DNA from 2 places in the Kribbella sp. NPDC051936 genome. Region 1 is predicted to be linked to the other one. Evidence: riboswitches for the same ligand, from Rfam matches in the RefSeq annotation. Region 1 holds a riboswitch; the other holds the start of a gene.

Region 1 (5,996 bases):
CGGCTGGAGCTATCCGCTGTCGTTCGAGGGCGAGCAGGGCATCGCCACCGGTTCGGCGTCGAGCTGGACCGGCGACTACCCGAAGGAGTGCGAGACCGATGAGCAGCTCGTGCTCACGGTCTCCGGCGGCAGGGACTACGCCCAGCTGAAGTCCGCGCCGTACGAGCTGCGCGTCGACGAGGAGCCGGCCGTCGAGACCATGGCGAACCTGCCGGCCGAGGCGGGCGACCCGACCTGGACACCGATGCCGGGTTCGACGCCGCGCGAGATCGTTCCGGGCTCGAGCTTCGCCGACGCGCCGCTGGTCGCCGCCGGCAGCTACAAGACCACGCTGATGCCCGGAGAGGTCCAGCTGTACAAGGTGAAGGCGGACTGGGGGCAGCGGATCCAGGCACAGGTGTCCATTCCGCAGCTCGGTGCGGCGACCGCGAAGGCGGTGGACGTCGGGCGGTATGTCGACCTCGACGTGATCTCGCCGACCGGTGAGGACGTGTACGCCGTGTTCGCGAAGAAGGTGCCCGGCGGGGCCGGCAAGCGCACCGTGCTCGACCCGCACGGCACGGTCAAGGCGATCACCACGAAGGAGATCCGGTACCTGAACCGCGACGGTGCGAACAATCAGGACACCGGGACCTCGCTGCCGGGGGAGTACTACGTCGCGGTGTCGATGACGCGGAAGACCGACGACAAGGCCTTCACCGTTCCGATGACGCTGACCGTCGGCTTCGTCGGCACGCCAGGCACGGGCAAACCGACGTACGTGGACGGTGCGACGCCGGTCGCCGGCGAGTCCGTGACACCGAGCACCACGCCGTCCCAGGATCCGGGTCAGCCCAACCAGGCGAGCGGTCCGGTGCAGGGGCGCGTCGACGGCGACGCCGGTCCGCCGGTCGAGCTGGTGGCGGGCTTGGGCGGTGGGGGTCTGCTGCTCCTGATGGTCGGCGTGCTGCTGGTGGTCCGGCTGCGGCGGTAAGTTCTGGGCGGTGGAGGCGTTTGCGGGCCGGTATCGGCTGATCGACCTGATCGGGACGGGCGGGATGGGCTCGGTCTGGCGGGCCTGGGACCTGCGGCGGGAGACCTTCGTCGCCGCGAAGGTTCTCGGCCAGCACGATGCGGCGACGCTGTTGCGGTTCGTCCGGGAGCAGTCGCTGCGGATCGAGCATCCGCACGTGGTCGCTCCGCACGGGTGGGCCGCGGACGACGACCGGGTCGTGTTCGCGATGGACCTGGTCCGCGGCGGCTCGGTGGCGACCCTCCTCGGCGACCACGGCCCGCTGCCCCCGGCGTACGTCGCCGTGCTGCTGGATCAGCTGCTGCACGCACTGTCCGCGGTGCATGCCGCCCGCGTCGTGCACCGGGACGTGAAGCCGGCCAACCTGCTGCTCGACGTCACCGGGACGGGGCGGCCGCACCTGCGCCTGTCGGACTTCGGCGTCGCCGGTCTGCTCGACGAGCCGCGGATGACCCGCCACAGCGCGGTCCTCGGGACGCCCGGCTACCTCGCCCCCGAGCAGCTCACGGGTGCGGACCCCGACCCGCGCCAGGACCTGTACGCCGTCGGCGCCGTCGCCGTCGAACTCCTCACCGGCGAACGCCCCGGCGCAACCGGCCCCCTTCCGGAGCTCGGCGGGCCGCTGGGCACCTTTATCAGCATCCTCACGGCGAAGGACCCGTCCGATCGCCCCGCCTCCGCCGCAGCAGCCGGCCGCCTCCTGGCCGAAACCGGCACCCTCCCGCCACCAGACACCGACCCCTGGTCCCACACCCCCGACGCCCCCGAGGTCTTCGACCAACTCCCCCCACTCCCACCCAACTGGGCCCCCACACCACCACCCGGGCTGGCTGCTGCGGATGGGCGGGGCGCATCGTCTGGGCCGCGGCCGGCTGCTGCGGCTGGGCGGGGTCGGGTGTTGTGGGTGGTGGCTGTGGCTTGTTTGGCTGGGGGGATTGGGCTGGTGGGGACGGCCGGCTGGCTGTTCTTTCGCTGAGTGGTAATTCGCCGGACCTGGGGGGCGTGGCGTGGAAGACTTTTGGTGATGGATCCGTCAGTGGTCACCGCGCCGACGACGGGTCGGCTGCGGTTTCTGATCGCCGCGCTGGCGATCACGACGACCGTCGGGTACGGCGTGCTCACGTACGCCTTCAGCGCCCTCGTCGGCCCGATGAGCCACGAGCTGTCCATCTCCACCACGACCGCGGTCGGCGCGTCCACGATCGCCGTGCTGGTCAGCGGCCTCATCTCGATCCCCGTCGGTCGCCGCCTGGACGTCCGCGGCGGGCGCGGTCTGATGGCGTCCGGCTCGGCCCTGGCCGCGGCCGCCGTCCTCGGCTGGTCGCAGGTCCAGAACACCGTCCAGTTGTACGCCGTCTTCGTCCTGATCGGCGTCGCCTGCGCGATGGTCCTCTACCCGCCCGCCTTCGCCGTCGTGGTCGCCGTCGCGGCCCCGACCGCCCGAACGAACTCGATCCTCACCATCACGATGGTCGGCGGACTGGCCAGCTCGATCTTCATCCCGCTCACCGGTTACCTCGCCCACAGCCTCGGCTGGCGCTCCGCCCTCGTCGTGCTGGCCGGCATCCTCGCCGTCACCACAGTCCCGCTGCACTTCCTCGCCGTACCGCGGCAAGCGCCACGGCCCACATCCACGCGGCACCCGAAGTCACCGGCCAGAGTTCTGCGCGATCCCGGGTTCTGGCTGCTCGCCGGGGCGTTCGTCGTACACAGCGCGGCGCTCGCCGTGATCGCCGTCCACCTGGTCCTCTACCTCGTCAGTCTGGGCCACCCGCCGGCGCGGGCGGCTAGCCTGGCGGGGCTGCTCGGCCTGATGTCGGTGACCGGGCGACTGGTGGCGAGCGTGTCCGCACGGTGGTTGCCGATGGCGACGATCACCGCGCTGATCCTGCTCGTCCAGGGCGTCGCGGTCGCGCTGCTGCCCGCCGTCGGCGAGCACGTCGGCGGGGCGATCGGGTGCCTGGTGCTGTTCGGCCTGGGGTTCGGGGTGTCGTCGATCGCGACCCCGGCGATCCTGCTCGACCGGTACGGCGCGAGCGGCTTCGGCACGATCGCCGGGATGCTCGGCACGCCGACCACGATCGCGAAGGCGGTCGGGCCACTCGTCGGCGCCGGGCTGGCCGGCGCGTTCGGGTACCGGCCGCTGATCCTCGCGGTGGCCGCCGGCTGCGCGCTGGCCGGAGCGGCGCTGGCCCTCACCCGCCGGCTGGTGCCGCCGGCGTCGACCAGGATGTGACCTGGGTCGTGGTGCGGGTTGCGGCAGAGGGCATACTTGAAGCACGAGTGAACCCACTCGCGTGCTCCGGGGTCGGTGTAATTCCGAGCCGGCGGTAACAGTCCGCGACCCGGTCGCTGCGGTATGGCGATCGGTTGACCTGGTGGAATTCCAGGACCGACGGTGAAAGTCCGGATGGGAGGCGCACGCGGTCGACGGGTGCGCTCTGGCGCCCGACGGCGCGGAGCGTGGGCTGTGACGGCCCGCGCGACGCGGTTCCCGGTGGGCGGCGGAGCGGACGTGCCGGCCGGAGGCCCCGGAGTGCGTCCGTGACGACGAGGGGCCCGAGCAGTGAACGACGCGTCGCCGATCGACATCGCCTGGATGAGGCGTGCTGTCGAGCTGGCTGCGAGAGCTGTCGGCAGCACCCATCCCAACCCGGTGGTCGGGTGCGTGATCACCGGCCGCGACGGGCATCCGGTGGGCGAGGGCTTCCATGCCGTTGCCGGCGGCCCGCACGCCGAGGTCGAGGCGCTCCGGATGGCCGGTGCCCGCGCCCGCGGCGGTACGGCGTACGTCACGCTCGAGCCGTGCAACCACACCGGCCGGACCGGTCCGTGCGCGGACGCTCTGATCGAGGCGGGGATCGCGCGCGTCGTGTACGCCGTACCCGACCCGAACCGGACCGCCGCGGGCGGCGCCGACAAGCTCCGGACCAAGAACATCGAGGTCGTGGAGGGCGTATTGCGCTCCGAGGCCGAGGCGGTCAATCACGTCTGGCTGCACAGCGTTCGGGTCGGGCGCCCGTTCGTCACCTGGAAGTTCGCGACCACGCTCGACGGGCGGTCCGCGGCGCCGGACGGGACCAGCAAGTGGATCACCGGCCCGATTGCGCGGGCCGACGTCCATCGGCTGCGGGCGGAGTGCGACGCGATCGTCGTCGGCACCCAGACGGTGCTGAACGACGACCCCGAGCTGACGGTCCGCGACGAGAACGACGTTCCCGCGGTGCGGCAGCCGCTACGGGTGGTCGTCGGTGACCGCGAGATCCCGCCGACCGCGCGCGTCCGCAACGACCGCGCCGAGACGTTGCTGCTGCCGACCCACGATCCCGCCGAGGTGCTCCGGCAGCTGGACGACCGGCAGATCCGGCACCTCTGGCTCGAAGGCGGTCCGACGCTGGCCGCCGCGTTCCTGCGCGCCGGTCTGGTCGACCAGATCGTCGCGTACGTCGCTCCGGCCGTCCTCGGCTCCGGCTACGCCGCGGTCGGCGACCTCGGCGCGGAATCGATCGACCACCTGCGGCGGTTCAAGCTAGCGGACGTCACCCGCCTCGGCGACGACGTCCGGCTGACCCTGGTTCCTCTGGGAGGAAAGTAGATGTTCACCGGCATCATCGAAGAACTCGGCACCGTCGAGTCCCTGGATCTACTGGACGGTGACGCCGCGCGGCTCACCATCCGCGGTCCGAAGGTGACCGAGGACGCCGCGCACGGCGCCTCGATCGCGGTCAACGGCTGCTGCCTGACGGTGGTGGAGTACGGCGGTGGCCTGTTCACCGCGGATGTGATGCGCGAGACGCTGCAGCGGACCAGCCTCGGCGGTCTGGAGAAGGGCTCGCCGGTCAACCTCGAGCGGGCCGTCGCCGCGCACGAACGGCTCGGCGGCCACATCGTCCAGGGGCACGTCGACGGCACCGGCACGATCGCCTCCCGGACCCCGGCGGAGCGCTGGGAGGACGTCCGGGTCGCGACGTCCCCGGAGATCCTGCGGTACGTCGCCGAGAAGGGATCGATCGCGATCGACGGCGTCTCGCTGACCGTGACCGACGTGGACGACGCGACCGGCACGTTCGGGGTCAGCCTGATCCCGACCACGCTCGAGCTGACCGTGCTGGGCGCGAACAAGGTCGGCGACACCGTCAACCTCGAGGTCGACGTGATCGCCAAGTACGTCGAGCGGCTGCTGACCGCCGGCACAGTGCAGGACAACGGAGGCGAGAAGTGAACGCGATCGACTGGCTGTTGCACTCCCAGGTGACGATCGCCGGGTCGCCGGTGCTCGTCCGGGAGATTGTCGGCAACGTGTTCGGTCTGGCCAGCGCACTGTTCGGCATGCGCCGGCTGGTCGCCGCGTGGCCGGTCGGCATCGTCGGCAACGTGCTGCTGTTCACGGTCTTCGTCGGCGGAATCTTCGACACCCCGCAGGACAAGGACCTCTGGGGTCAGGCCGGCCGGCAGGTGTTCTTCGCGCTCGTCAGCCTGTACGGGTGGTACCGCTGGTACCAGACCCGGCACCACGGCGCCGACAAGGCGGTGCAGCCGCGCTGGGCGACCGCGCGCGAGCGGCTCGAACTCGGCGGTGTCGCCGTGGTGCTGTACGCGATCTCGTACTTCGTGCTGCGCGAGCTCGGCTCGTGGGGCCCGCAGTGGGACGCGTGGATCCTCACCGGCTCGATCCTGGCGACGTACGGGATGGCGCGCGGCTTCGTCGAGTTCTGGCTGATCTGGATCGCCGTCGACGTGGTCGGCGTACCGCTGCTGGTGCAGGCGAAGTTCTACCCGTCCGCGACGATGTACATCGTGTACGGCCTCTTCTGCGTCCTCGGATTCGCGTCGTGGTGGAAGATCCAGAACCGTGAGCGGATCCAGACTCCTGAACCGGTGGTGGTGGGTTAGATGGGTGACGTGCTGAAGCTCGACACGATCGAGCACGCGATCGAGGAGATCCGCGCCGGGCGGCCGGTGATCGTCGTCGACGACGAGGACC
Region 2 (5,996 bases), on a different contig from region 1:
CGGATCCGGTCGAGACCGCGGCCGCGCTGCGCTGGGCGGCCGCCGCGCACGGGCCGGTGTTCATCCGGGTCAGCCGGATGAGCGTGCCGAAGGTGTACGGCGACGACTACGAGTTCCGGCTCGGCAAGGCGATCACGGTCCGCGAAGGCAACGACGTGACCGTGATCAGCAACGGGACCGTGCTGTGGCGGGCGCTGGCCGCCGCGGAACGGCTCGCCACGGAAGGGATCTCGGCCCGGGTGCTGTCGATGCCGACGGTGAAACCGCTGGACGTCGACGCCGTGGTCGCGGCCGCGCGGGAGACGGCCGGCATCGTGACCGCCGAGGAAGCGGTGCCGGGCGGCGGGCTCGGCGGCGCGGTCGCGGAGACCGTCGTCCAGCACCACCCGGCCCGGGTGTCGATCCTGGGCATCGGCGAGTTCGCGCCGACGGGGTCGGCCGGCTACCTGCTCGACCGGTACGGCCTGTCCGCGGACGGCATCGCCGACGCCGCCCGCAAGCTGCTCAGGCCAGGTAGCTGACGAGATCCGCGATCGAGATCATCGCGAAGCCATGAGTGTCGGCGAAACCGCGCAGGTCGGCGCCGGTCATCAGGGTGCCGTCGTCGTTCATGAGCTCGCCGATCACGCCGACCGGCGGCAGTCCGGCCAGCCGGACGAGTTCGACGGTGGCCTCGGTGTGACCGGGCCGCTGCCGGACTCCGCCGTCGACGGCACGCAACGGCAGGATGTGGCCGGGCCGGATCAGGTCCGCGCGCTGCGCCGAGGGATCGGCCAGCACGCGGACGGTCCGCGCCCGGTCCGCGGCGGAGATGCCGGTGCCGACGCCGGTCGCCGCGTCGACGGACACGGTGTACGCCGTCCGCAGGCTGTCCTGGTTGTCCGGCACCATCAGCGGCAACTCGAGCCGGTCCAGGATCTCCGGCGCGGCGGGCGCGCAGACGTAGCCGCTGGTGTGGCGGACGAGCAGGGCCATCAACTCGGGGGTCGCGAGGCTCGCGGCGAAGGTCAGGTCGCCCTCGTTCTCGCGGTCCTCGTCGTCGACGACCACCACGGGTCGCCCGACGGCGATCTCGGCGACGGCGCGCTCGATGGTGTCCAGGCTGGTGACGGTGTTCACGGTCGTTGTCCTCTCGGCAGTGCACGCAGAGCACTCCGGGGGCAACGACAAGCCCACGCCCCCGTTTCCGAGGACGTGCGACTGCCACGTGCGTCTTCCCATCCGGACTTTCACCGTCGGTCCTGGAGTTCCACCAGGTCAACCGCTCCTCCTCGCGGAGTCACGGGTCGCGGACTGTCACCGCCGGCTCGGAATTTCACCGACCCCAGAGCACGTGTGTTCTCTCGACCATCAGCTTAACGGCAACGAGCACCCCAGGAGTGTCATGTCCATCTCATCCGTCTGGCGAGAGATCGAACTGCCGGCTACCGGCGACTGGGTCGATTTCGAGCACGAGTCCGGCCTGGCACTCCGCCGCCCCACGTTCTACGGCGGCGCGGCGGCGGGAGGTGGCACGGGACCGGGCGATGGTGCGGCCGGAGGAGCCGCCGCGGCGGGCGTTGCTGTGGTGCGGAAGGTCCGCTTCGCGGCACCGCTTGCCGGCCGTTGGCGGTGGACGAGCGAGCCGACCCCGACCCGGCCGGACGTGCCCACAGCGCCCGGCTTCGGGGAGTTCGACGTGGCCCCCGCGCTCGACGACGAGCTCAATCCGTTCTTTCGCCATGGGTTCTGGCGGATGTCGCCTGGCGGGCGCAGTCTCGTGCATGCGGACCGGACGCCGGCGCTGCTGGTGGCCGACACTGCCTGGGCGCTGCCCTGGCGCGCCACCCCGGAGCAAGTACGTGAGTACGCCGCGGACCGGCAGTCCAAGGGTTTCAACGCGGTACTCCTGATGACCGTGCAGCCGGACATGCGCGCGGTCGGTCCGCGCGACCGCACCCAGGACGAAGGCTTCGACGTCGGCTTCGAGGACCTGCCCGACGGTCACCTGCGGCAACTGAACGCCGAGTACTTCCAGTACCTCGACGACCTCCTCGACATCCTCGTCGAGCACGGCATCGTCCCGGTCCTGCAGCCCGTCTTCCAGGGGTTCGGCTGGAAAGGCCTCGACGTGGCCGGCACCGTGGTGCCAGAGCAGGAGTACGCCGCCTACTGCCGCTACCTCGTCGCGCGGTACGGCGCCCGGCCGGCGATCTACCTGGTCGGCGGCGACGGCTCCGGAGTCGAGCCGCAGACCGCGGCGGGCGGCGCCGAGGTACACGCGGTCGACTGCTACGAGCAGCCCACCGGCATCCACTACCGCCCGCACATCCGCGCCGACGCCCACCAGGACGCCGAGTGGCTCGACTTCCAGTGGTGCCAGACCGGCCACACCGGCGAGCACGTCCCCGAGCGGGTCGCCGACATGTGGCGGAACCACCCGGTCAAGGCGGTCGCGAACGGCGAACCGACGTACGAGCACACCGGCCGGACCGGTGTGGCCGAGGGCTGGTGGCAGGGCCACGAGGCGTGGAGCAACCTGTGCGCGGGCGGGACGATGGGCGTCGTCTACGGCGCGGGCAGCCTGTGGCAGTGGCGGCTGCACGGCGAGGAGCCGGGGCACTCCGAGTTCTTCCTCGCCCCCGGCGCCGGCTGGCGGGAGGCGATCGGCTTCGAGGGATCGACGTACGTAGGGATGCTCGGCAAGATCCTCGACGGGCTGCCGACGACCGACATGGCGCCGGACTGGACCCGGGTGATCTCGGGCCGCGCGCTGAGCATGACCGACGGCGGACTGATCGTCTATCGCGAGAACGGCGGGCCGGTGATGGTGTTCGACGACACGGTCCCGCTGAACTACACGATCGTCGACCCGCGCGACGGCTCGGTCGTCGCGACCGGGCGGCGGGACACGCCGGGAAGTCCACTGCCTGACGCCGGTGGCGCACCGCGGGTCTACATCTGCCTATAGTCCAGGTTGATCGTCTCGAAGGGGGAGCGCCGTGAACACCAACCGTGGTGTCCGCCAGCCCGGGCTGGACGAGCTGCGGCTGCTCGCGAAGGTGGCCCGGATGTACCACGAGAAGGGCATCCGGCAGCCGCAGATCGCAGCCGAGCTGAACCTGTCCCAGGCGCGCGTCTCCCGGATGCTGAAACAGGCCGTCGAGGTCGGCATCGTGCACACCGTGGTGACCATGCCGAGCGGCGTGCACAGTGACCTCGAGGACGAGCTGCAGGGCCGGTACGGGCTGCGGGACGCCGTGGTCGTCGACACCCTCGGCGTGGGCGACGACGTGCTGCCGGCGCTCGGGTCGGGCGCGGCGGCGTACCTGGACATGACGCTGACCGGCGGGCACGTGGTCGGCATCTCGTCGTGGAGCGAGACGCTGATCAGCGCCGTCGACCGGATGCCGCGCAAGAGCGTTCCGGTGGTGGACAAGGTGGTCCAGATCGTCGGCGGGCTGGGCGACGCCGCGGTGCAGATGCAGGCCACCCGGCTGACCGCGCGGTTCGCCGAGCTGACCGGTGGGATGCCGGTCTACCTGCCCGCTCCCGGGCTGGTCGGCACCCCCGCCGTCCGCCGGGCGATGATGAACGATGTGTCGGTTCGGGACGTTCTGGGCACGTGGGGACAGCTCACCGACGCCCTGGTCGGGATCGGCAGCCTCGAACCTTCGCCGCTGCTGCAGCGCAGTGGCAACGCGGTCGCGGAGGCCGACCAGGACGAGCTGCGCCGGCTCGGTGCCGTCGGGGACGTGTGTTTCCGGTTCTTCGACGAAGAGGGAAAGCTCGTGCGTTCGACGTTCGACCAACGGGTCATCGGGGTGACCGCGAAGGAGCTGCTGGCGGTGCCGCGCCGGATCGGCGTCGCCGGCGGCGACCGCAAGTACTCCGCGATCCGCGCCGCCCTGCTCGGCGGCTGGGTCAACATCCTGATCACCGACCTCGCGATGGCTCACAAGCTTCTCGATGCAGCCTGACGAGCAGCGGGAGGTCTACGCGACCATCGACCTGGCGTTGCGGGTCGGTGAGGTGCTGCTGTCCAGCGGCGCCGGTACGGCGGACGCGACCGCGACGATCCTCGGCGTCACCGCGGCCGGCGGGCTGCGCGGGTGCGAGGTCGACATCACGTTCACGTCGATGGCGGTCTCGTACCAGGCCGCGCCCGACGTCGCGCCGGAGACGCACATCCGGCTGGTCCGGTACCGGTCGCAGGACTTCTCCCGGCTGACCGAGGTCGACCAGCTGGTCCGGCGGTTCGCCCGCGGCGACCTGACCCGCGAAGAGGCATCGCGGGAGCTCGCCCGGATCACGTCCGCCGGTCCGCCGTACCCGCGCTGGAGTGCCGTGCTCGCCTGGGGTGTGATGGCCGGCGGCGCGACGCTGCTGCTCGGCGGCGGCTGGCTGATCACGCTGGTCGCGGTGCTGACCGCGATCGTGATCGACCTGAACAACCGGTGGTTCTCCCGGCAGCGGCTGCCCGCGTTCTACCAGCAGGTCGCCGGCGCGTTCGTGGCGACCGCCGTCGCGCTGATCCTGTACGCCGTGCACGCACCGGTGAAACCGTCCCTGGTCGTTGCCGCGGGCATCATCATGCTGCTGGCCGGGATCGCGCTCACCGGTGCCGTCCAGGACGCCATCACCGGGTACTACGTGACCGCCGCGGCCCGCAGCCTCGAGGCGATGCTGCTCACCGGCGGGATCATCGCCGGCGTCTCGCTCGGCCTCGCGCTCGGGCTGAGGTTCGGTCTGCACGTCGGCATCGAACCGCAGACGATCCAGCTGGCGAACCTTCCGATCATGGTGATCTCGGGCGCGGTGATGGCGGTCGCCTTCGCCTACGCGACGTACGCGCCGCTGCGGGCGTTGCTGCCCGTCGCCCTGATGGGCGCCCTCGCCTCGCTGGTGTTCACGCTGATGACGCGCGCGTCCTTCGGCCCGGCGTGGTCCACGGCCGCGGCCGCGTTCGTCGTCGGTCTGGGCGGGTACTCGAGCGGCCGGCGCACCGGCGTACCGCCGCTGGTCGTGGTCGTCGCCGGATCGATCCCTCTGCTGCCCGGGCTGACGATCTACAAGGGCCTGTACGAGCTGATGGGTGTCGGCCAGCTGATCGGCATCGTCAGCCTCACCACCGCGGTCGCGATCGGCGTCGCGCTCGCCTCGGGCCTGATCCTCGGCGAGTACGTCGCCCAGCCGATCCGCCGCGAGGCCCGCCGCCTCGAGGACCGCCTGGCCGGGCCCCGCCTCGTCGGCCCGCGCCGCCCGGTCCGCCGCCGGACCGGCCGCACGACCCGCCGCCGTCGCCGCGCCGCCTAGCGAATTTCCGCCGCCAAGGTCCACTTTGTGCACGTACCGCGCATTTCGGCCGCCGCGAAACGAGCGGTGGGTGCACAAAGTGGTCGACGACACCCGGCGGGCGGCGCCGCAGGGTGACCATCGTGTCGACGGCACGTTAGAGTTACCGACGGGAAACATCGGCGAGGAGGATCGACGTGGCACTGGGTAGGACGTCCCCACGGGACCTGCCGCTGTTCGCGGATCTGTCCGGGCGCGACATCCGGGACATCTTCCGCGCCGGCGAGGAGGTCTCGGTACCGGCCGGCTGGTCGCTGATCCTGGAGCAGACGCCGCCGGACGCGGCGTACCTGATCCTCAGCGGGACGGCCGCGGTCCGCGAGAAGGGCGAGGAGATCGCCGAGCTCGGCCCGGGCGACATCGCCGGCGAGGTCGCGGTCCGGAAGAACACGTTGCGAACGGCAACCGTCACGGCGAAGTCGCGGCTGCAGCTGCTGCACTTCACCCGGGAGAAGTTCGACGACCTGACCCGCCGGCTGCCCGCGTTCCGGGACGCCATCGACGCCACCATCGCCGAGCGCCGCGGTGGCCGCTGACCCTGGGACACCGGATCTGGCCGGACTGACCCGGGAGTTCGAGCGGACGCTGCTCGGTGGCGAGCGGAAGTTCACCCGGATCGAGGTGTCCGAGCGGGCCGGGATCTCGACTCAGCGCGCCGAGCG

Evidence for each region. Region 1 has a riboswitch for FMN ahead of ribD (bifunctional diaminohydroxyphosphoribosylaminopyrimidine deaminase/5-amino-6-(5-phosphoribosylamino)uracil reductase RibD). Riboswitches for the same ligand answer to the same signal wherever they lie in the genome.
Region 2: linked by a shared signal. The riboswitch ahead of ribB (3,4-dihydroxy-2-butanone-4-phosphate synthase) and the one ahead of ribD (bifunctional diaminohydroxyphosphoribosylaminopyrimidine deaminase/5-amino-6-(5-phosphoribosylamino)uracil reductase RibD) in region 1 are both predicted to bind FMN.

What each region holds. Positions count from the first base shown of each region.
Region 1 is NZ_JBFAXS010000010.1:60,716-66,711, reverse strand. Features, by position in the region: gene AB0L64_RS33060 (VWA domain-containing protein) at 1-973, shown strand, start outside; gene AB0L64_RS33055 (serine/threonine-protein kinase) at 984-1,988, shown strand; gene AB0L64_RS33050 (MFS transporter) at 2,037-3,248, shown strand; FMN riboswitch at 3,306-3,439, shown strand; gene ribD (bifunctional diaminohydroxyphosphoribosylaminopyrimidine deaminase/5-amino-6-(5-phosphoribosylamino)uracil reductase RibD) at 3,612-4,607, shown strand; gene AB0L64_RS33040 (riboflavin synthase) at 4,608-5,234, shown strand; gene pnuC (nicotinamide riboside transporter PnuC) at 5,231-5,905, shown strand; gene AB0L64_RS33030 (bifunctional 3,4-dihydroxy-2-butanone-4-phosphate synthase/GTP cyclohydrolase II) at 5,906-5,996, shown strand, end outside.
Region 2 is NZ_JBFAXS010000001.1:678,807-684,802, forward strand. Features, by position in the region: gene AB0L64_RS03510 (transketolase C-terminal domain-containing protein) at 1-521, shown strand, start outside; gene ribB (3,4-dihydroxy-2-butanone-4-phosphate synthase) at 505-1,119, opposite strand; FMN riboswitch at 1,204-1,337, opposite strand; gene AB0L64_RS03520 (DUF4038 domain-containing protein) at 1,385-2,950, shown strand; gene AB0L64_RS03525 (sugar-binding transcriptional regulator) at 2,982-3,959, shown strand; gene AB0L64_RS03530 (threonine/serine exporter family protein) at 3,949-5,295, shown strand; gene AB0L64_RS03535 (cyclic nucleotide-binding domain-containing protein) at 5,472-5,870, shown strand; gene AB0L64_RS03540 (adenylate/guanylate cyclase domain-containing protein) at 5,860-5,996, shown strand, end outside.